Regions from separate parts of the Bradyrhizobium sp. SUTN9-2 genome, predicted to be linked through region 2. Evidence: predicted binding sites of a transcription regulator. Region 2 holds the regulator's gene; each other region holds the start of a gene.

What was found. Region 2 encodes LexA, which represses DNA repair genes until DNA is damaged. Its sites were predicted from a motif close to TGTTCNNNNTGTGTTCNG; they were not measured.
Region 1: XF30_RS20470 (single-stranded DNA-binding protein) is a predicted target of LexA. The motif match lies at 3,667-3,684, and genes of this name have one in related genera.
Region 3: XF30_RS32715 (PA0069 family radical SAM protein) is a predicted target of LexA. The motif match lies at 2,058-2,075, and genes of this name have one in related genera.

Annotation. Positions count from the first base shown of each region.
Region 1 covers NZ_LAXE01000001.1:4,387,746-4,394,401, reverse strand. Annotated here, with positions in the region: gene gyrA (DNA gyrase subunit A) at 1-2,658, opposite strand, end outside; gene XF30_RS20470 (single-stranded DNA-binding protein) at 3,018-3,512, opposite strand; gene XF30_RS20465 (outer membrane protein) at 3,950-4,732, shown strand; gene XF30_RS20460 (outer membrane protein) at 4,972-5,670, shown strand; gene XF30_RS20455 (outer membrane protein) at 5,892-6,647, shown strand.
Region 2 covers NZ_LAXE01000001.1:4,271,741-4,278,396, reverse strand. Annotated here, with positions in the region: gene XF30_RS19895 (hypothetical protein) at 1-109, opposite strand, end outside; gene XF30_RS19890 (molybdopterin molybdotransferase MoeA) at 241-1,449, shown strand; gene lexA (transcriptional repressor LexA) at 1,626-2,327, shown strand; gene XF30_RS19880 (hypothetical protein) at 2,713-3,147, shown strand; gene XF30_RS19875 (GAF domain-containing protein) at 3,365-4,306, shown strand; gene XF30_RS19870 (ComEC/Rec2 family competence protein) at 4,313-6,592, opposite strand.
Region 3 covers NZ_LAXE01000001.1:7,055,729-7,062,384, forward strand. Annotated here, with positions in the region: gene rnhB (ribonuclease HII) at 1-315, opposite strand, end outside; gene XF30_RS32710 (VOC family protein) at 393-848, opposite strand; gene XF30_RS32715 (PA0069 family radical SAM protein) at 873-2,036, opposite strand; gene XF30_RS32720 (phosphoketolase family protein) at 2,247-4,661, shown strand; gene XF30_RS32725 (acetate/propionate family kinase) at 4,664-5,836, shown strand; gene XF30_RS32730 (RMD1 family protein) at 5,925-6,656, opposite strand, start outside.

The DNA.
Region 1 (6,656 bases), 120 kb from region 2:
GGCGGTGTCGAACACGATCACGCCTTGCGTCGAGCGGCCGGCGATGCGGATGCCTTCGACCGGGCAGCGGATCAGCTGGCCCTTGTCGGTGACCAGCATGATTTGATCCGCCTCCTCCACGGGGAACGAGGCGACGAGATTGCCGTTGCGGTGGTTGACGCTCATGGCGACGATGCCTTTGCCGCCGCGGCCGGTGGTGCGGTACTCGTAGGACGAGGTCCGCTTGCCGTAGCCGTTGACGGAGACGGTCAGCACAACCTGCTCCTGCGCCGACATCTCGACATAGCGCTCCTGCGGGAGCTGGAAGCTGCCCGAGGTCTCCTCGGCCTCGGCATCGGCCGGCGCCTCGTCTGCGGCGGCTTCGCCCGCGACCGCGCGGCGCATCTTCAAATAGGCCGAGCGCTCGTCCGAGGTGGTGTCGACGTGGCGCAGGATCGCCAGCGAAATCACCTTGTCGCCTTCGCCGAGCGCAATACCGCGCACGCCCATCGAGGTGCGCCCGGTGAATACGCGCACATCGGTGACGGGGAAGCGGATGCACTGGCCGCCGGCAGCGGTCAGCAGCACGTCGTCGCGCTCGGTGCAGATCTGCACGTCGACGATCGCCTCGTTGTCGTCGAGCTTCATGGCGATGATGCCGGAGCGGCGGACGTCGACGAAGTCGGACAGCTTGTTGCGCCGGACGTTGCCGCCCGTGGTCGCGAACATCACGTCGAGCTGGCCCCAGGTCGATTCATCCTCCGGCAGCGGCATGATGGTGGTGATGCGCTCGCCCTGCTCCAGCGGCAGGATGTTGATCATGGCCTTGCCGCGCGCGTTCGGCGCGGCCATCGGCAGCCGCCAGACCTTTTCCTTGTAGACCTGGCCGCGCGAGGAGAAGAACAGCACCGGAGTATGGGTCGAGGCGACGAAGAGCCGGCTGACGAAATCCTCGTCGCGGGTCTGCATGCCGGAGCGGCCCTTGCCGCCGCGGCGCTGCGCCCGGTAGGCCGACAGCGGCACGCGCTTGACGTAGCCGGCGTGCGAGACCGTGACAACCATGTCCTCGCGCTGGATCAGGTCCTCGTCCTCGACCTCGCCCTCCTGCTCCATGATCACGGTGCGGCGGGGCGTGGCGAACTCGGTCTTCACCTCGGCAAGCTCGGTCTTGATGATGTCGAGGATGCGCCCGCGCGAGCGCAGGATGTCGAGATAATCGCTGATCTCGCCGGCGAGCTTGGACAGCTCCTCGCCGATCTCGTCGCGGCCGAGCGCGGTGAGGCGTGCCAGGCGCAGCTCCAGGATCGCCCTCGCCTGCTCCAGCGAGAGGCGGATCGTCCCGTCTTCGTTGATGCGGTGACGGGGATCGTCGATCAGCGTGATGATGTCCTCGACGTCGCGCGCGGCCCAGTCGCGGGTCATCAGGGTCTCGCGGGCGGCGGCCGGCGTCGGCGAGTGCCGGATCACCTTGATGATCTCGTCGATATTGGCGACCGCGATGGCGAGGCCGACCTGCTCGTGCGCGCGCTCGCGCGCCTTGCGCAGCTTGTATTTGGTCCGGCGGGTCACGACCTGCTCGCGGAAGCCGACGAAGATCGTCAGCATGTCCTTCAGGTTCATGGTCTGCGGACGGCCGGAATCGAGCGCGACGGCGTTGACGCCGAAGCTCGTTTGCAGCGGCGTGAACTTGTAGAGCTGGTTCAGTACCACGTCGGGCACGGCATCGCGCTTGAGCTCGACGACGACGCGGTAGCCGTCGCGGTCGGACTCGTCGCGCAGGTCGGAGATGCCTTCGATCTTCTTTTCCTTGTAGAGCTCGGCGATGCGCTCGACCATCGTCGCCTTGTTCACCTGATACGGGATCTCGGTGATGACGATCGCCTCGCGTTCTTTCCGGAGCGTCTCGAAGGTGACCTTGCCGCGCATCACGATGGAGCCGCGGCCGAGATGATAGGCGCTGCGGATGCCCTGGCGTCCGAGAATGATGCCGCCGGTCGGGAAATCAGGCCCCGGGATGATGGCGTTGAGCTCGTCGATCGTCAGCGCCGGATTGTCGATCAGCGCGACGCAGGCGTCGATCACCTCGCCGAGATTGTGCGGCGGGATGTTGGTGGCCATGCCGACCGCGATGCCACCGGCGCCGTTGACCAGGAGGTTCGGGAACCGGGCGGGCAGCACCACCGGCTCCCTTTCGGAGCCGTCGTAATTGTCCTGGAAGTCGACCGTATCGTCGTCGATGTCCTCGAGCAGCTTCAGCGCGATCTTGGTCAGGCGCGACTCGGTGTAGCGCATCGCCGCCGGGGGATCGCCGTCGACCGAGCCGAAATTGCCCTGCCCGTCTATCAAGGGCGCGCGCATCGAGAAGTCCTGCGCCATGCGCACCAAGGCGTCGTAGATCGCCTGGTCGCCATGCGGGTGGTACTTACCCATGACCTCGCCGACGGCACCGGCGGACTTCTTGTGCTTCTTATCCGGGGTATCGCCGCGATTGTTCATCGCGAACAGGATGCGGCGATGGACCGGCTTCAACCCGTCGCGGGCATCGGGCAGCGCACGCGCCACGATCACGCTCATGGCGTAATCGAGGTAGGACTTCTTCATCTCCTCGTAGATCGAAACGGGGCGAATGTCCGAGGGGTGCGCCGGCTGGTCGCCGGGCTTGTTATCGTCGTCAGCCAAGGGGAAATCCGGTGAGGGTTTGTCTGGGAATCATATAGCGCATCCGGGGTCGGATAACCACCCTGACCGCCCTCGGAAAGTCCTTTTTCCGCTTATTCTTCCAATAACTTACGGCTTCGGAACAGCGCCCTGCACGCCCCCGGAATCGGCCCTTCATGAACGCCCGCAACGCCGGCCTGAACACGCGTCAAGGGGCCTCCGGTCAGCCCGTTTTGCCCGGCTTGATACGAATCTCACCCCACACATGAAGCGGGCCCGGAAAATCCGAGCCCGTTCAGTCAATTAGGAATGTCTCCTGACGGGGAGGCGCAAGCGGCGCCGAGGTTGCCGCCGCATCTCCGTCGAGTAATCCCGCCCTCTCAGAACGGGATATCGTCGTCCATGTCGCTGTTGCGGCCGCCGCCGGCGGCAACGGGACGGCGCGGCGCGCTGCTGACGGGTCCGGAGGAGCCGAAGTCGCCGCCCGGCTCGTCGCCGAAGCTGCCACCTCCGCCGCCGCCACCGCGGCCGTCCAGCATCGTCAGCGTTGAGTTGAAGCCCTGCAGCACGACCTCGGTCGAGTATTTCTCGACGCCGCTCTGGTCGGTGTACTTGCGGGTCTGGAGCGCGCCTTCGATGTAAACCTTTGCGCCCTTCTTCAGATACTGTTCGACGATCTTGCAAAGCGGCTCAGAGAAGATCACGACGCGATGCCATTCGGTCTTCTCCTTGCGCTCGCCGGTGTTCTTGTCGCGCCAGGTCTCCGAGGTCGCGATGCTCAAATTCGCGATCGGCCGCCCGTCCTGGGTGCGGCGGATTTCGGGATCCTTGCCGAGATTTCCAACCAGAATGACCTTGTTGACGCTTCCCGCCATCGCCGCTCTCCACTCCGAATGCCACTGAATCTCAAAAGGGCGAATCCGCTGCCCGCGTTCCTCTGCGCCCGCTAGGGCGACCCTATACGCTTGCGGACACCGATCAGCCTGCCACCCCCAAGGTTATCCCCACATATAGCATCGCGCGCACGTTTGTTCCAGATTTGTTCTTCATCATGGGCGGGCAGACATTTTCCCGCGTCCCGCGAAAAACGTCAGCCCCGAATGGAACCTTTTCGAGTTCCCTTGAATAGGAAAAAACTCTTAACATTCATCAAGATGGAACCTGTCAATAGTCTGGCGAGTGTGGCTTTCCGGAGACGGACTCTGCCCTTTCCTTAGGCTACCTTTGCCTTGGAATTGATTCATATGGGTGTCGCGTCTGATCAGCCGCTTCAGGGACTTTCATGAAGCGGACGAAACTTGGGGAGACTGCAATGAATAAGATTCTTTTCGGCGTAATCAGTGCAATGGCATTGGGGCTGTCGGCTCCGGCAAGCGCGGCGGATATGGCTGCGCGTCCCTACACCAAGGCTCCGGCCCCGGCGGTCGCCGCGGTTTACGACTGGAGCGGCTTCTACATCGGCGTCAACGGCGGCGGCGGCACGAGCCGCAAGTGCTGGGACTTCGTGACCCCGGTCACGGGCGTTCTGGTGGCTGAAGGCTGTCACGATGCGACCGGCGGCACGGTCGGTGGTCAGATCGGCTACCGCTGGCAGTCGGCCAATTGGGTGTTCGGCCTCGAGGGCCAGGGCAACTGGGCTGACTTCTCGGGGGACAACGTCAGCCTCCTCTTCCCTGGAAGCGCTTTGGTCACCGGTGATCGTAACCGCTCTCACATCGATGCTTTTGGCCTGATCACGGGCCAGGTCGGTTATGCCTGGAACAACGTGCTGCTCTATGTGAAGGGCGGCGCCGCCGTAGTCGGGGACAAGTACGACGTCTATGCCGCTCCTGGCACGCCTGGCGCCGGCACGCTGCTGGCGTCGGCTCGCGAGACCCGCTGGGGCGGCACCGTTGGCGCCGGCTTGGAATTCGGATTTGCTCCGAACTGGACGCTCGGCGTCGAGTACAACCACATCTTCCTCGGCGACCGCACGATCGCCTTCACGACGCCTGCGGGCGTTGCCTTCGGGAGCGATCGCATCAGTCAGGACGTCGACATGGGTCTGGTCCGCTTGAACTATCGCTTCGGCGGCCCGCTGGTCGCGAGGTACTGATATCCCTCTCATTTCGCGAGCAAATGGAAGGGCCGGCCCTGCGCCGGCCCTTCTTTTTTTCGGCACATGCCTGGACGTAAATAAGTCAGTAACCATCACCTTTTGGACTGTTGTGGCTTTTCGGAGACACAACTTGCGGCTTTGGTGGTGTAAAGACGGCGTCAGTTGGGCCGTTTGAGTCCGCTGCCCTTCCGCCACGGAACGCAACAACAGAAACTGGGACTGGGATTAAGTTGAAAATGAAGAAGGTTTTGTTGGCTTCGGCCTGTGTATTCGCCATTGCGGCCCCCGCTTCGGCTGCTGATCTGGCAGCCCGCCCCTACACCAAGGCCCCCGCGCCTGTGGCCTCGGTCTACAACTGGACCGGCTTCTATCTCGGTATCGTCGGCGGCGGCGCCTGGGAAAACAGCTCCGATGATCCGCGCATGCAGGGCGGTTTCGTCGGCGGCACCGTTGGCTACAACTGGCAGACCTCCAACGTCGTGTTCGGCATCGAAGCTGATGGCGCGTGGGCTGACGTAAACGCCTCGGCGACCGGTCTTGTTGATTTTGGTGGCGCCCTCGTTCCCACGACGGTCAGTTCGCGTATCGACGCGCTCGGCACCGTGCGTGGTCGCATCGGCTGGCTCGCTTCCCCGAGCGTCCTGCTGTACGCCACGGGTGGTTACGCCTGGATCAACAACAAGATCAGCGTCAGCGCGCCCCCTGTTCTGAGCCTCTCGGAGAGCCAGTTCCATTCGGGCTGGACGGTCGGCGCGGGCGTCGAGGCGATGTTTGCTCCGAACTGGTCGGTCAAGGGCGAGTACCTCTATCGCAGCCTGGGCGGCGAGACCTACTTCTCGGGCGTCTTCCCGGTCAACACCGGCACTCTCGACCTCCACACCGTGCAGGTCGGCGTGAACTACCACTTCGGCGGCCCGGTCGTCGCCAAGTACTGAGCTTCGTCTCTGACGCATCATCGTCACGAAAGGCCGGCCTCGCGCCGGCTTTTTTGTTTGTTGCGGCCGCCCGTTCGCTCGCGTTTTCGGAGGGATGTGACCTCTAGGTGACACAACCTTTGGCTTCAATGGTGTAAAGCAATGACGTTGCTTGGGTCATAAGTCCGCTGCTCTTCCGCTTTCCGGAAGACCGGAATGAGAAATGGAAGTGGGGAATGGATATGAAGAAGCTTTTGCTGGCTTCGGCCAGCTTGTTCGCACTCAGCGCGTTGGCACCGGCCTCGGCCGCCGATTTGGCGGCCCGCCCCTACACCAAGGCTCCGGTGGCACCGATCGCGGTGTACAACTGGAGCGGTTTCTACCTCGGCGCCAACGCCGGCGGTGGCTGGAGCCGCAACTGTTGGGATCTCACCAGTGTCGGCCCCTTCGTGGTCGCTCCGGCGGTGGCCGAAGGTTGTCACAATGCGACCGGCGCACTCGTCGGCGGCCAGATCGGTTATCGCTGGCAGTCCGCCAACTGGGTATTCGGTCTCGAAGCCCAGGGCGACTGGGCTGACCTGAAGGGTTCGAACATCAGCTCGCCTGCCGCGCTCGCGCCGCTGGTGAACGAGACCAGGATCGACGCCATTGGCCTCTTCACTGGCCAGGTCGGTTATGCCTGGAACAACGTGCTTTGGTACGTGAAGGGCGGCGCTGCCGTCACTCACAACAAGTACACTGGTAGTTTTGGCGGCGTCACGCTCGACACCGCGAACGAAACGCGCTGGGGCGGTACCGTCGGCACCGGCATAGAATTCGGCTTCGCCCCGAACTGGTCGGTCGCTGTCGAATACAACCACCTGTTCATGGGCAGGCACAACGAGACCTTCACCTTCCTCGGCGTGACCACTCGCACCGACAGCATCAAGCAGGACGTGGACATGGCTACCGTTCGACTCAACTACACCTTCGGTGGCCCGGTGGTCGCGAAGTACTGATCACGATCG
Region 2 (6,656 bases):
CCTCCTCTCCGGCGTCGCTCAACGCCAACATGGCGCGTGCAATCTCGTCCTGGCTATCCGCAGGAAGCCGCCGCACGGCCTTCAGCGCCTTTTCGAGCAGTTCTGTCATTGGCAGAAGATAAGCCGGGTCGAGACCAAAAGGAAGTGTGATTCCTGGCTGGCAAGGGAGGCCTTTTGCTTCAGCTCCTCCGCTCGGCTAGAACTTGCCGACCCAGTCCTGATTTGTTGCGGAGTTCGCCCGTGGCCCTGATGCCGGTTTCTGACGCGCTTGCTGCGGTGTTGGCCGGCGTCGAGCCGCTGGCTGAACAGATGGTTTGCCTCGACGAGGCCTACCATCGTGTGCTCGCCCGCGATGTCGCGGCGCGGCGCACGCAGCCGCCGGAGGCGATGTCGGCGATGGACGGCTATGCCGTGCGCACGGCCGACGCGGCATACGATTCGAGGTTGACCGTCGTCGGCGAGGTCGCGGCGGGCCGGCCGTTCGCGGGAAGCGTCGGCCCCGGCGAAGCCGTGCGGATCTTCACCGGCGGCGTCGTTCCCGACGGCGCCGATGCCGTCGTGATCCAGGAGGACACGGCTGCCGACGGCAAACATGTCACGATCAAGGAAGCCGCCATTTTCGGCCGGCACATCCGCCCTGCAGGCGTCGACTTCCGCGAAGGCGACGTGCTGCTGCGCAAGGGAATCCGCCTCACCGAGCGCGATCTCGCCCTCGCCGCCGGAATGAATCATCCGCATCTCGCCATCATCCGCCGCCCGAGGGTTGCCGTTCTCGCCACCGGCGACGAGCTCGTGATGCCGGGCACCACGCCTGGTCGCGGCCAGATCGTCTATTCCAACGGCTATGCCCTGCATGCGCTCGCCCGCAGCGAGGGCGCCGAGACCATCGACCTCGGAATTGCCGCCGATACGCTGGAGGCGACGTCCGCCGGCATCCGCCGCGCGCGCGAGAGCGGCGCCGACATCCTGATCACGACCGGCGGTGCCTCGGTGGGCGACCACGACCTGGTCCAGCAGGCGCTCAAGGGCGAAGGCATCGCGATGGCGTTCTGGAAGATCGCGATCCGGCCGGGCAAGCCGATGATGCACGGTCGGATAGGCGCGATGCGCGTGATTGGCCTGCCCGGCAATCCCGTGTCGTCCTACGTGTGCGCCTTCCTGTTCATGGTCCCCTTGATTCGCGCCCTGTCGGGCCGTTCAGCGATTCATCATCGGCGCGAGCGCGCCGTGCTGGGCCGCGATCTCGCCGCCAACGACCAGCGCGAGGACTATCTGCGTGCGCGGCTGGAGGAGCGCGACGACGGCACGCGCGTCGCCCTTCCGGTCAGCCATCAGGACTCCTCCCTTCTTGCGAATCTCGCTGCGGCACAGGTACTTCTGTTGCGCGCACCGTTCGCGCCGAAGGCCGAGGCCGGCACGCCTTGCGAGGTGCTCCGGCTGCCCGTCTGAGCCGCCCAGCCACACGCATTCCGCGAGCTTGGCCGCGTTCACCATAAATTAAGCAGTTGCGGAACACATATCGAACATATAGTGTCCGTTCATGATTTGTTTCGAGGATGTAGCGGCTTAGTGCCGGCTTCATCGTGTCGGAATCGAACGACATCAACCGGGGGACTTTGGTCGAGATGTTGACGCGCAAACAATACGAGCTTCTGCGGTTCATCAGCGAACGTCTGAAGGAAAGCGGCGTGCCGCCGTCCTTCGACGAGATGAAGGATGCGCTCGACCTGCGCTCGAAGTCAGGCATTCATCGCCTGATCACTGCGCTCGAGGAGCGCGGCTTCATTCGCCGCCTGCCCAACCGCGCCCGTGCCATCGAGGTGATCAAGCTGCCCGAGCTGCAGGCCGCCGCCGGCAATCGCCGCGGCTTCACCCCGAGCGTGATCGAGGGCAACCTCGGCAAGGTGCGCGCGAGCTCCAGCCCGCCCGCCGACGAGGGCGAGCGCCCGGTCGCGGTGCCCGTGATGGGCCGCATCGCAGCAGGCACGCCGATCGAGGCGCTGCAGACCCGCAGCCACACCATCAGCGTACCGCCGGACATGCTCGGCTCGGGCGAACACTACGCGCTCGAAGTGCGCGGCGATTCGATGGTCGAGGCCGGCATCCTCGACGGCGACATGGCGCTGATCCAGCGCAACGAGACCGCAAATACCGGCGACATCGTGGTGGCATTGATCGACGACGAGGAGGCCACGCTCAAGCGCTTCCGCCGCCGCGGCGCCTCGATCGCGCTCGAGCCCGCCAATGCCGCCTACGAGGTCCGCATTCTTCCGCCGAACCGCGTGAAGATCCAGGGCAAGCTGATCGGGCTTTACCGGAAGTACTGATACGGGAAACATCAAGCGCCGCGCGCGTTTCGATCGGCATCGGCGATCCAGGATCGGAGCGGATACTTGTCCGCTCCGGCTGGACGGTTTCTCTGGTTCTGCGCCGGCTGTCCGGTCCATCTTCCCGCGCGACATTCCCCCGCGCAGGCGCGCAGCCATTTCTGCTTCGCCGGTAGAGTTGTGCCGGCAGTGCTGATAGCTCCGGCCGAATGCAAGGACGCGAGGTTTGTTCCTATCGAATCCGGGAAAGATAATGTGATCGCGCGCTGCGGACGCGAGCCGCAGATTTGCCCATAACCGAGCAGAGCGTTGTATGCTTCCACTCTGATAGAGGCCTGCGCCTCGAAAGAGACGCGGGTCGCTATCCCAGCATGAGGAGCACCCGATGTGTGACTACAGCCTGCATGCCGTCGCGACGCGCCCCGCCGAAGTCGGCGAGACGATCGTCACGACAACCTTCCGCGGCACCTCGACGCGCGGTTTCGCTTCCGAAGCCGATCCCTCCGTCGCGGTCTGTCTGCTGCCGGGGACGGAGCTCGCTTTCGCCGACAACGTCCGCTACGACAACCGCTGGATCTGGACGCGCACCGTGAACTCTCGCGTCGGCAAGTTCGGCAAGATCGACCCGCACATTCCCGATCGCCATCATGACGCGATCGAATTCCCCGACGGCAAATACGTGCTGGTGACGCAGCTCGTCGAAGGCCAGCGCGCGACCGTGCTGCAATTGCCGGTGACGCAGCCAGCCCCCGAGCGCGAGCACAAGCCGCAGATCGTCGCCGACACGCGGCCCACGATCACGCGCCTGCCGATCGGCTGACGCCCTTCGGCCGACAGGCCGAGCCCGGGATTGAAATTGCCGTCGCCGGCCGAGGCCGGCGAGCCCGGTAAGTTTGTGTTTCAGGACATTCGATCGGCGAGCCCACCGCCGCGCCTCGTCGTCGCACGAAGTTTGGGCCGTGCTGCCCGCATTTTGAACGTCCGCTCCGCAGCCAAATGACCGATGCTGTCGTGGTTTGAGGCGGCGGACACGCTCGATGAAGACCTTCATTCGCGTCGTTGAACTTTGGGTACCCGACCGGACGCGCATGCGGCTGGAATTCGGCGGCGGCCTCTACGACGATGGGCTGTCCGCGTTCAAAGCCGTCAGCGAAGAGCTGCACTTCGGATATGACGAGGGACTTCCCGGCAAGGCCTGGACCTGTGGCCACCCCGTCATCCTCACGAAATTCGCCAACTCCTATTTCAAGCGGACCGATCAGGCCGCTGCGGCCGGCCTCACCTGCGGCGTGGCGGTGCCGGTGTTCGCGGGCGAATTCCTGCAAGCCGTGCTGGTGCTGTTCTGTGGCGACGACGAGGCGCACGTCGGCGCGATCGAACTCTGGCACAACGATCCTGATCTCTCGCATGAGATGGGGCTCGTCGATGGCTATTACGGCACCGCGGACATGTTCGAATTCAACTCCCGCCACACCAGATTTCCACGCGGCTTCGGCCTGCCCGGACGCACCTGGAAGGCGGGCCTGCCGCTGATCATCAAGGACTTGCACGACGCCAAGAGTTTCCTGCGCTGGGAGGACGCCGCCAAGGTCGGGATCAATCTCGGCGTCGGCGTGCCCTACCGAACCGGTACCGACCAGACCTGGGTTCTGACATTCCTCTCCGCGCAGGCAACGCCGATTGCACGACGCTTCGAGATCTGGGTCCCGAACGAGGACCGTTCGGCGCTGGTCTTTCGCGCCGGCGATTGCAGCGCGCAGACCGACCTCGCCGCACGCTATGCGGCGCAGTCCATCGCCAGGGGCGAAGGCAGCATCGGCGGCGCCTGGGCCGCCGGCATGCCCGCGCTCAACGACGATCTCACCTCTGACGGCTCGATCGCCGGCTCCGAAGCCTGCGCAGCCGGGCTGAGCCGAATGGTGGCCCTGCCGGTTATCGGCAACGGAAGGCTTGACGCCGTGCTGGCCTGGTATTTGTGATCCGCGTCAATCGTCGGCCTGCAAGTCGGCCTCCGATGGCGTTGCGTCCCGGTTGCGGGGCACGGCCGCCTTCGGCACGAGGCTGCCGTCGAAATCTCCCTCGCCGGCGCCGGCCGGCAGCCAGGGACGGCTTGCTCCCCTCGTCCTCACCGCCTGCACCGAAAAGCCCTCGCCGCGTCTCGTCAGAGCCAGTGCGCCCTGACTGGCAAGACGCGCCCGATCGACCACCATCGCCGCGCAATCGGGTGGCGCAGGCCGCGCCGTCACCACCAGCGCGGCGCGGCTGCAATCATCGGCCAGCGCGTCGATACGCGTCGCCAACGCGATCAGTCGTCCGTCCGCGAGCGGCGCCACGCAGCCGGACTCGTCACACGACACCCCGCTCGCCAACGAGGCGTTGCCGGCATCGCGCGGATCGGCATCGGCAGCCAACCACTCCTTCAGCAGGAAGCTGTCCTTGCTGGCGCGGATCACCTGCAAGCGCCCATCCCCGCCCCGGACGGCGACGCTCGCGCCATCCCCGGCAATCAGGATATCGGGCTGCCGCACCGACAGTCCCCAGAGGATCGCTGCCAGCAGCACCAGGGCGCCGGACCAGCGCAAGGGCGTGCGCAACAGGCCCATCACGATGAGCCCGAGGCTCGCTGCGATCAGCGGCGCGATCCCGAAGGCGGGAATGCGGCCGACGGCGCCCGGCAGGGCCACCACCCAGCGCGCGACCAGGACCATCCACTCGATGCCGATCCCCATCAACCACCAGAACACGCCGTCGAGCCCGAAGGGCGCCGCGAGCAGCCCCAACAGCCCGGCCGGCATCACCAGCGCCGAGACCACCGGCATGGCGCCGAGATTGGCGAGCACGCCGTATGGGGTCACGCGATGGAAGTGGAAGGCGGCGTACGGCGTGGTCGCGAGCCCCGCGATCAGCGAGGCCAGGAACAGCATCGCGATCTCGCGGCCGCCCCACAACGCGATCCGCGCCGTCGCGGAATGATCGGGCGAGGCGAGCAGGTTCGGCATGCCGATCTGCACCAGCGCCACCAGCCCGAGCGTTGCCGCAAACGACATCTGGAAGCTTGGATGCACCAACGCCTCCGGCGCGACCGCAAGCACGATCAGCGCGGCAACCGCCAGCGTGCGGAAGGTGATGGCGCGGCGGTCGACCATCACTGCGATCAGCACCACCGCCGTCATGAAGAACGATCTTTGCGTCGCAACCTCCGCGCCCGACAGCAACAGGTAGAACGCGGCCGCGACCAGCGCCGCGGCGGCCGACCATTTCTTGATGGCAGAGCCGGCCGCCAGCCCCGGGATCAAGGCCAGCAGCGCGCGCACCGCGAAGAAGACGACGCCGGCGACGACCGCCATGTGATAGCCGGAGATCGACAGCACATGGCCGAGTCCCGAGACGAACATGGCATCGTTCACGGGCGCGGTGATCGCATCGCGCCGCCCCGTGAGCAGCGCCGTCGCAATCGCGCGGTTGTCGCCTTCGAGCGTTGCGCGGATGCGCGCGTCGATCGCGTCGCGCAGGCCCTGCATGAAGGCGGCATAGCGCAGCCGCAGGCCGCCGCCATCCGGCGGTGTGGACGCCGTGATCGCGCCCATCACGAAGCCGGAGGCGCCGATGCCCTGGAAGAACATGTCGCGCGAGAAATCATAGCTGCCGGGGCGCACCGGCGAGATCGGCGGGAGCAGCCGCGCCTTCAGCTGCACGAAGCTGCCAACCTCAGGCGCCGTGCCCTTGCGCACCGAGAGGCGGACGCGCTCGAGCTTGACGTCGCTGCGCTGCGCCTCCATCGCGCTGACGCGCAGCACGAAGCGATCGGTGCGCTCGCGGATGTCGCGCGCTTCCACGAAGCCCGACAGCGACACCGAATAGAGCGGTTTTGCCAAAACGGTGTGCGCGATACGCGCGGTCTTCCAGGTCGCCACGGCAAAACCAGCCGCGACCGCCGCGAGCATGATGGCGGGCGCAAACAGCCGGCTCCGCCGGAGCAGCACCGCGCCGAGCATCAGCGCGATGGCTGTGGCGGCAACCACCAACAGCACCGGCTCATGATCGGCGGCGAAATAAAGCGCAATGCCGCCGCCGAAGGCGACCGGCACCCACGGCAACAGCCGGCCAGGCCCGGCCTCGCCCCGAGCCCATTGGCGCAGCGTCTCGATGATCGCCGGCCAGATGCCGAGGCCCGCTGGCGCCAAGCCGCCGGCCGGGGCGGCGCGGCCGACCGGCCACGTCCCGGCAACTCCCTGGGACCGTCCTGGCCGGCCCGGCTCCGCCATTCCCCTGCACCTTACGATACGCGACGGCTGCGGAGGCTACCGGACCGTGCGGCTGCACGAATAG
Region 3 (6,656 bases), 2.8 Mb from region 2:
CAGGCGCTTGGAATCGTCGATGCCGCGGGGAATCCGGTCGGGATCGAGAATCACCGCGGCGGCCACCACGGGGCCTGCGAGCGGGCCGCGGCCAGCCTCGTCGCAGCCCGCGACCGGCCAGACGCCGCGCTTGATCAGCACGCGCTCGCGGCGGAAGCTGGGGGCAGCAACGGCAATGATGCCTTTCCTACCGGCAGGAACCTTCGCAGCATCGGCCGCAGATATCTTTGCCGCCTTGGCGGGCACAGCCTTCGGCGCGGCCTTTTTCTTCGGCGCGGCTTTGGCTGGGGTCTTGGCGGAGGGGTCCCGAATCATGGCCGGGATCGTGCGCCAGGGGGCTTCGCCAGCGCAACCGGGAACCCACGATATTCCCGTTATTCAGGCCGCCCGCCCTACTCCGCCAGATGCACCCGCCGGTCCTCGCCCACCTCGATGCCGGGTGCGACCACGACTTCCCAGACATGTGCATCGGGATCGGCAAAATAGCCGCAATAGCCGCCGTAATCGGTCGCGTGCGCCGCCTTCAGCAAGGTGGCCCCCTTCTCGACGGCGAATGCCAGCACCTCGTCGACCTCCTCGCGGGTCACGCAATTCCAGGCGAGCGTCATGCCGCGAAAGGTGGTGGGCCTCGGCTGGTCCTCCAAGGACGCGTCCGCGGCGAGCCGATCCCAGTGATAAAGCGCGAGCACCGGACCGCCGGTGTCGTAGAACGCAACCGCCTCGCCGGTCTCCTTCAGCCGGCGCGAGAAACCGAGCGCGTCGTAAAAGGCGATGCTGGCGCGGATGTCGTTCACACCGAGCGTGATGACGGTCAGCCGCGGCATCGGCACAGCGAGTTCCTTGAGCATGCGACACCTCTTGCACGTGTCCGCTCAAAACAGGCTGAGCTGATCACCGTTCCGCTTCGGCCGCGCAAAGTGATCAATGGTCAGCTTGGAGCGCCGCTTGTTGAGGCCGAGTCGCTCGCAGGCGATCTCGAAGCGGCGGCCGATGGTCCAGGCCATCGGTCCGGTGCCCTTCATCCGCTCGCCCCATTTGGCGTCGTAGTCGCGCCCGCCGCGCATGTCTCGGATCAGGGTGAAGACGTGGCGATAGCGGTCCGGATAGTTCGCCATCAGCCATTCGCGGAAGAGATCGCGCACCTCCAGCGGCAGCCGCAGCAGCACATAGGCGGCTTCCTTGACCCCGGCATGGGCGGCGGCATCGAGGATGCGCTCGATCTCGGAATCGTTCAGTGCGGGGATCACGGGCGCGACCATTACCGTGGTGGGAATGCCGGCGTCCGAGAGCTGCTTGAGCGCCTCCAGCCGTTTCGGCGGCGTCGAGGCCCGCGGCTCCATGGTGCGCGCCAGCTTCGGATCGAGCGAGGTGACCGAGATCGCGACCTTGGCGAGGTTGCGCTTGGCCATCCGCTGGAGAATGTCGATGTCGCGCAGCACCAGCGCCGACTTGGTGACGATGCCGACGGGATGCCCTGCGCGCTCCAGCACTTCCAAAATGCCGCGCATGATTTTGCGCTCGCGCTCGATCGGCTGGTAGGGATCGGTGTTGGTGCCGATCGCGATCATCCGCGGCTCGTAGCCGGGAGCCGCAAGCTCCTTCTCGAGCAGCGAAGGCGCCTCGGGCTTCACGAACAGTTTTGACTCGAAGTCGAGCCCCGGCGACAGGCCGAGATAGGCGTGGGTCGGCCGCGCGAAGCAATAGACGCAGCCGTGCTCGCAGCCGCGATAGGGATTGATCGAGCGGTCGAAACCGATGTCGGGGGAATCGTTGCGGGTGATCACCTTGCGTGAGGTGTCGATGGCGACACTCGTCTTGAACGGCGGCAGCTCGTCGAGGCTCTGCCAGCCGTCGTCGAAAGCGACGCGCGCCTCGGCCTCGTAACGGCCGCTGGCGTTGGACTGCGCGCCCCGCCCTCGCCGTCGGGCGCGGTCGATGGCGACGCCAAGCTCGGGGAAATCTGAAGGCGCACCCGCCGGCTCGGAGGGCGCCGTGACCGGCGGGTGCTTGAGAGCATGAGAGGATGCTGGACTCATGCAGCCAAGATAGCACGACATAGGAACAAATCAAGAACACAAACCAAAAACGTGAAAACAACCCCATGCACAGTAGAGCTGCCCAAACTTCGCGCGCCTGCCTTTGACCTCACGCAACACGGCCGTCACGACCATCCCGTTTCATGCCCGACGGATCGATCGCCCCGGAACCGGGTTGGTGACGATCGCGAAGTGAAGGTCGGCAGGAACATGACAATCCAACAAAAAACGGCCGAAGCGAGCAGCGACCTCGATCTGCTCGATCGCTATTGGCGCGCCGCCAACTACCTCTCGGTCGGGCAAATCTACCTGCTCGACAATCCGCTGCTCCGCGAGCCGCTGCGGCCCGAGCACATCAAGCCGCGTCTGCTGGGTCATTGGGGCACGACGCCGGGCCTGAACTTCATCTACGCCCATCTCAACCGCGTCATCCGGGCGCTCGATGTCAGCGTGATCTATGTCTGCGGTCCCGGCCATGGCGGTCCGGGCATGGTCGCCAACACTTATCTCGAAGGCAGCTACAGCGAGATCTATCCCGAGATCGCGCGCGATGCGGATGGATTGCGCAAGCTGTTTCGGCAGTTCTCCTTCCCCGGCGGCATTCCGAGCCATGCGGCACCGGAAACGCCCGGCTCGATTCACGAAGGCGGCGAGCTTGGCTATGCGCTGGTGCACGCCTATGGCGCCGCATTCGACAATCCGGATTTGATCGTCGCCTGCGTGGTCGGCGACGGCGAGGCCGAGACCGGCCCGCTCGCTGCGTCCTGGCACTCCAACAAGTTCCTGAACCCCGCCCATGACGGCGCAGTGCTGCCGATCCTGCATCTCAACGGCTACAAGATCGCCAACCCCACCGTGCTCGGGCGGATGCAGGACGCGGAGATCCGCGACCTTTTCCGCGGGTTCGGCCATGAGCCGCTGTTCGTCAGCGGCGACGATCCCAAATTGATGCACCAGGCCATGGCCGATGCGCTCGACGTTGCATTCGCCAGCATCCGCTCGATCCAGCAACATGCCCGCGACGGTCGCACAAGCGTCGAGCGGCCGCGCTGGCCGATGATCGTGCTGCGCAGCCCGAAGGGCTGGACCGGCCCGAAGGAGGTCGACGGCAAGAAGGTCGAGGGCTTTTGGCGCGCGCATCAAGTGCCAGTCGCAGGCTGCCGCGAGAACCCGGCGCATCTCAAGGTGCTCGAAGACTGGATGCGCAGTTACGAGCCGGAAAAGCTGTTCGATGGCAACGGCGTGCTCATTGCCGAGCTTCAGACGCTTGCGCCCGACGGCATCAGGCGCATGGGCGCCAATCCACATGCCAATGGCGGCGTGCTGAAGAAGGAGCTGAAGCTGCCCGACTTCCGCAGCTTCGCGATCGAGGTGCCGCAACCCGGCGAGGTCGTGGCGGAAGCGACGCGCGAGCTCGGCAAATTCCTGCGCGATGTCATCCGCCTCAACGCGAAGGAGCGCAACTTCCGCATCATGGGCCCGGACGAGACGGCATCGAACCGGCTCGACGCCGTGTTCGAAGCCACCGAACGCGTCTGGATGGAGCCCACCGAGCCTTACGACGTGCACCTCGCCCAGGACGGCCGCGTCATGGAGGTGCTGAGCGAGCATCTCTGCCAGGGCTGGCTGGAGGGCTATCTGCTCACCGGACGGCACGGCTTCTTCTCCTGCTACGAGGCCTTCATCCACATCGTGGATTCCATGTTCAACCAACACGCCAAATGGCTGAAGGTGACGCGGGAGCTGCCGTGGCGGCGTCCGATCGCCTCGCTCAATTATCTGCTGACCTCGCATGTCTGGCGCCAGGACCATAACGGCTTCAGCCATCAGGACCCCGGTTTCGTCGATCTCGTCGCCAACAAGAAGGCCGACATCGTCCGCATCTACTTCCCGCCGGACGCCAATACGCTGCTGTGGATCGCCGACCACTGCCTGCGCACCTATAACCGCATCAACGTAATCGTCGCCGGCAAGCAGCCGGCGCCGCAATGGCTGTCGATGCAGGACGCGGCGACGCATTGCGATGCCGGCATCGGCATCTGGACCTGGGCGGGCACGGAGGACGGAAAGGGCGAGCCCGACGTCGTCATGGCCTGCGCCGGCGACGTGCCGACGCTGGAGACGCTCGCTGCCGTCGACCTCCTACGCAAGGCGCTGCCGGACTTGAAGATCCGCGTCGTCAACGTCGTCGACCTCATGACGCTGCAGCCGAGGGAGCAGCATCCGCACGGCCTGTCCGACCGCGACTTCGACAGCCTGTTCACGCGCGACAAGCCTGTGATCTTTGCCTATCACGGCTATCCCTATCTCATTCACCGGCTGACCTATAATCGCACCAACCATGCCGGCATGCATGTACGCGGCTTTGCCGAGGAGGGCACCACGACGACGCCCTTCGACATGGTCGTGCTCAACGAACTCGACCGCTACCACCTCGCGATCGAGGCGATCGAACGGGTGCCGGGACTGGCGACCAAGGCCGCTCAGGTGAAGCAGCAATTCCGCGACAGGCTGATCGAACACTCCCGTTATGTCCGCGAGCACGGTGAAGACATGCCTGAAATACGTGACTGGGTCTGGCAGAACAGCGCCGGCGGCATCACGCCGGCCGAGGCCGGCGACTAGCGATGCCGGACACGGTCCTCGTCCTCAACTCGGGATCGTCGAGCATCAAGTTCGGCCTGTTCGATGTCGCGGCGGCCGAGCCCGCCCTGCTCTGCAAGGGCCTGCTGGACGAGCACGAGGCCAAACCCCGGCTGGTGGTGAAGGGCCCCACGGGCGAAGACCTGTTCGAGACAAGCAATCAGGCGCCTGACGGAGCCCGCGGCCATCTGTTCGCGGACGTGCTCACCTTCATCGAGGACCGGTTCGGTGGACGCAGCCTGCGGGCCATCGGCCATCGCATCGTCCACGGCGGGCCGGATTATTCAGGCCCGGAGGTCCTGACAGACGACATCATTGCGAAACTGGAGGCCTTGACGCCGCTGGCGCCGCTGCACCAGCCGCGCTGCCTCGCGCCGGTGCGCACACTGGCGGCGATCCGGCCCGGGCTGACGCAGATCGCGTGTTTCGACACCGCCTTCCATCACGGCCTCGCGCCGCCGGCGAGCCGCTTCGCCATTCCCCGGCGATTCGAGGCGCGTGGGATCAGGCGCTACGGCTTTCACGGCCTTTCGTTCGAATATGTCGCGGGACGCCTGGCCGAGATCGCGCCGGAGCTCGTGGCCAAGCGCACTGTCATCGCGCATCTCGGCAATGGCGCCAGCCTCTGCGCCCTGCGCGATGGCCACAGCATCGACACCACGATGGGGCTGACGCCGCTCGACGGCCTCGTGATGGGCACGCGCTGCGGTGCGATCGATCCGGGCGTGCTGCTCTATCTGCAACAGCACGAGAACATGTCGGTCGAGAATGTCCAGCACCTGCTCTATCGCGAGTCAGGCCTGTTCGGCGTCTCAGGGATATCCGCCGACATGCGCACGCTGCTGGCGAGCCGCGAGGCTGCGGCGCGTGAGGCCGTCGACCTCTTCACGTTCCGTGCGGCGCAGCAGGTCGCGATGATGGCGACCACGCTCGGCGGCCTGGACTGCCTGATCTTCACCGGTGGCATCGGCGAGCACGCCAAGGAGATCCGCGGCGCGATCGGCGAGCGTCTCGCCTGGATGGGCGTGCGCATCGACGCCGCAAGCAACGATGCCGCGCGCGAGCGCATCAACGGCAACGACAGCATGGTCGAGGTCTTCGTCATCCCCACCAACGAAGAGATGATGATCGCGCGCCATTGCGCGGCTCTGATCTAGGGCGTTATCCCGTTGCGAAAACACCCTCTCCGCAAGCGGGAGAGGGAGTGCACTTACGTTATAGCAATCAAACCTGATCTCATCATGCTTAGTGACCGCGGCCGGTCAGGAGCTGAAAAGTCGCCATCGCGACCTCGATCAGGATCAGCACCACGACGGCGATCTCCAGGCGGAGCGAGCGCTGGGTGTCGATGATATCGGTCAGCGCGTTGGCGGTCTCCGACACCGCGGCAAGCTTGCGCTCGAGCGTGTCGAGGCGCTCCTTCAGTTCGTATTCGTCCTCCAGGCGCGAATAGAGCCGGTCGAGCTCGGGCTTCTCCCAGAGCACGTCGGGCTTCTCGGCGACGGCGACGCGGCCGGCGACCCGCTGCTGCACCAGCAGCGCGTTGCCGATCAATTGCAGGATACCCTTGCGCCGTTGCGGCGTGCGACCGCGCTCGGCGAGCTCCCGTGCAAACGGCTCGATGACGTCGAAGACCGCGGCGACGCGCCGCTCGTCGCGCGCCAGCGACGTGCTCTTGGCGAGTGCGTCCGCAACCAGCAGCAGCCGGTCGTCGGAGAACTTGGCGAGGCAGATCGGCCCGCCCGGCTGGATCGTCTCGCCGGCTTCCTCGTTGCAGAGCTGCGCCTGCGCGATCTCCTCCTCGTAGGGGCTGAACTCTCCGGTAACGCGCGATCTCAGGTTGTCGACGAGGACCTTCTCCTCCGACGGCAACAGCCCGATCAGCACGACGACGCCGTAGCGAAAGATCACGGCAAGGCCGGCATGAACGCGGAAGGCGGCCGGCGTCGAGGACACCAGCGTGCCGATCTCGAGGCC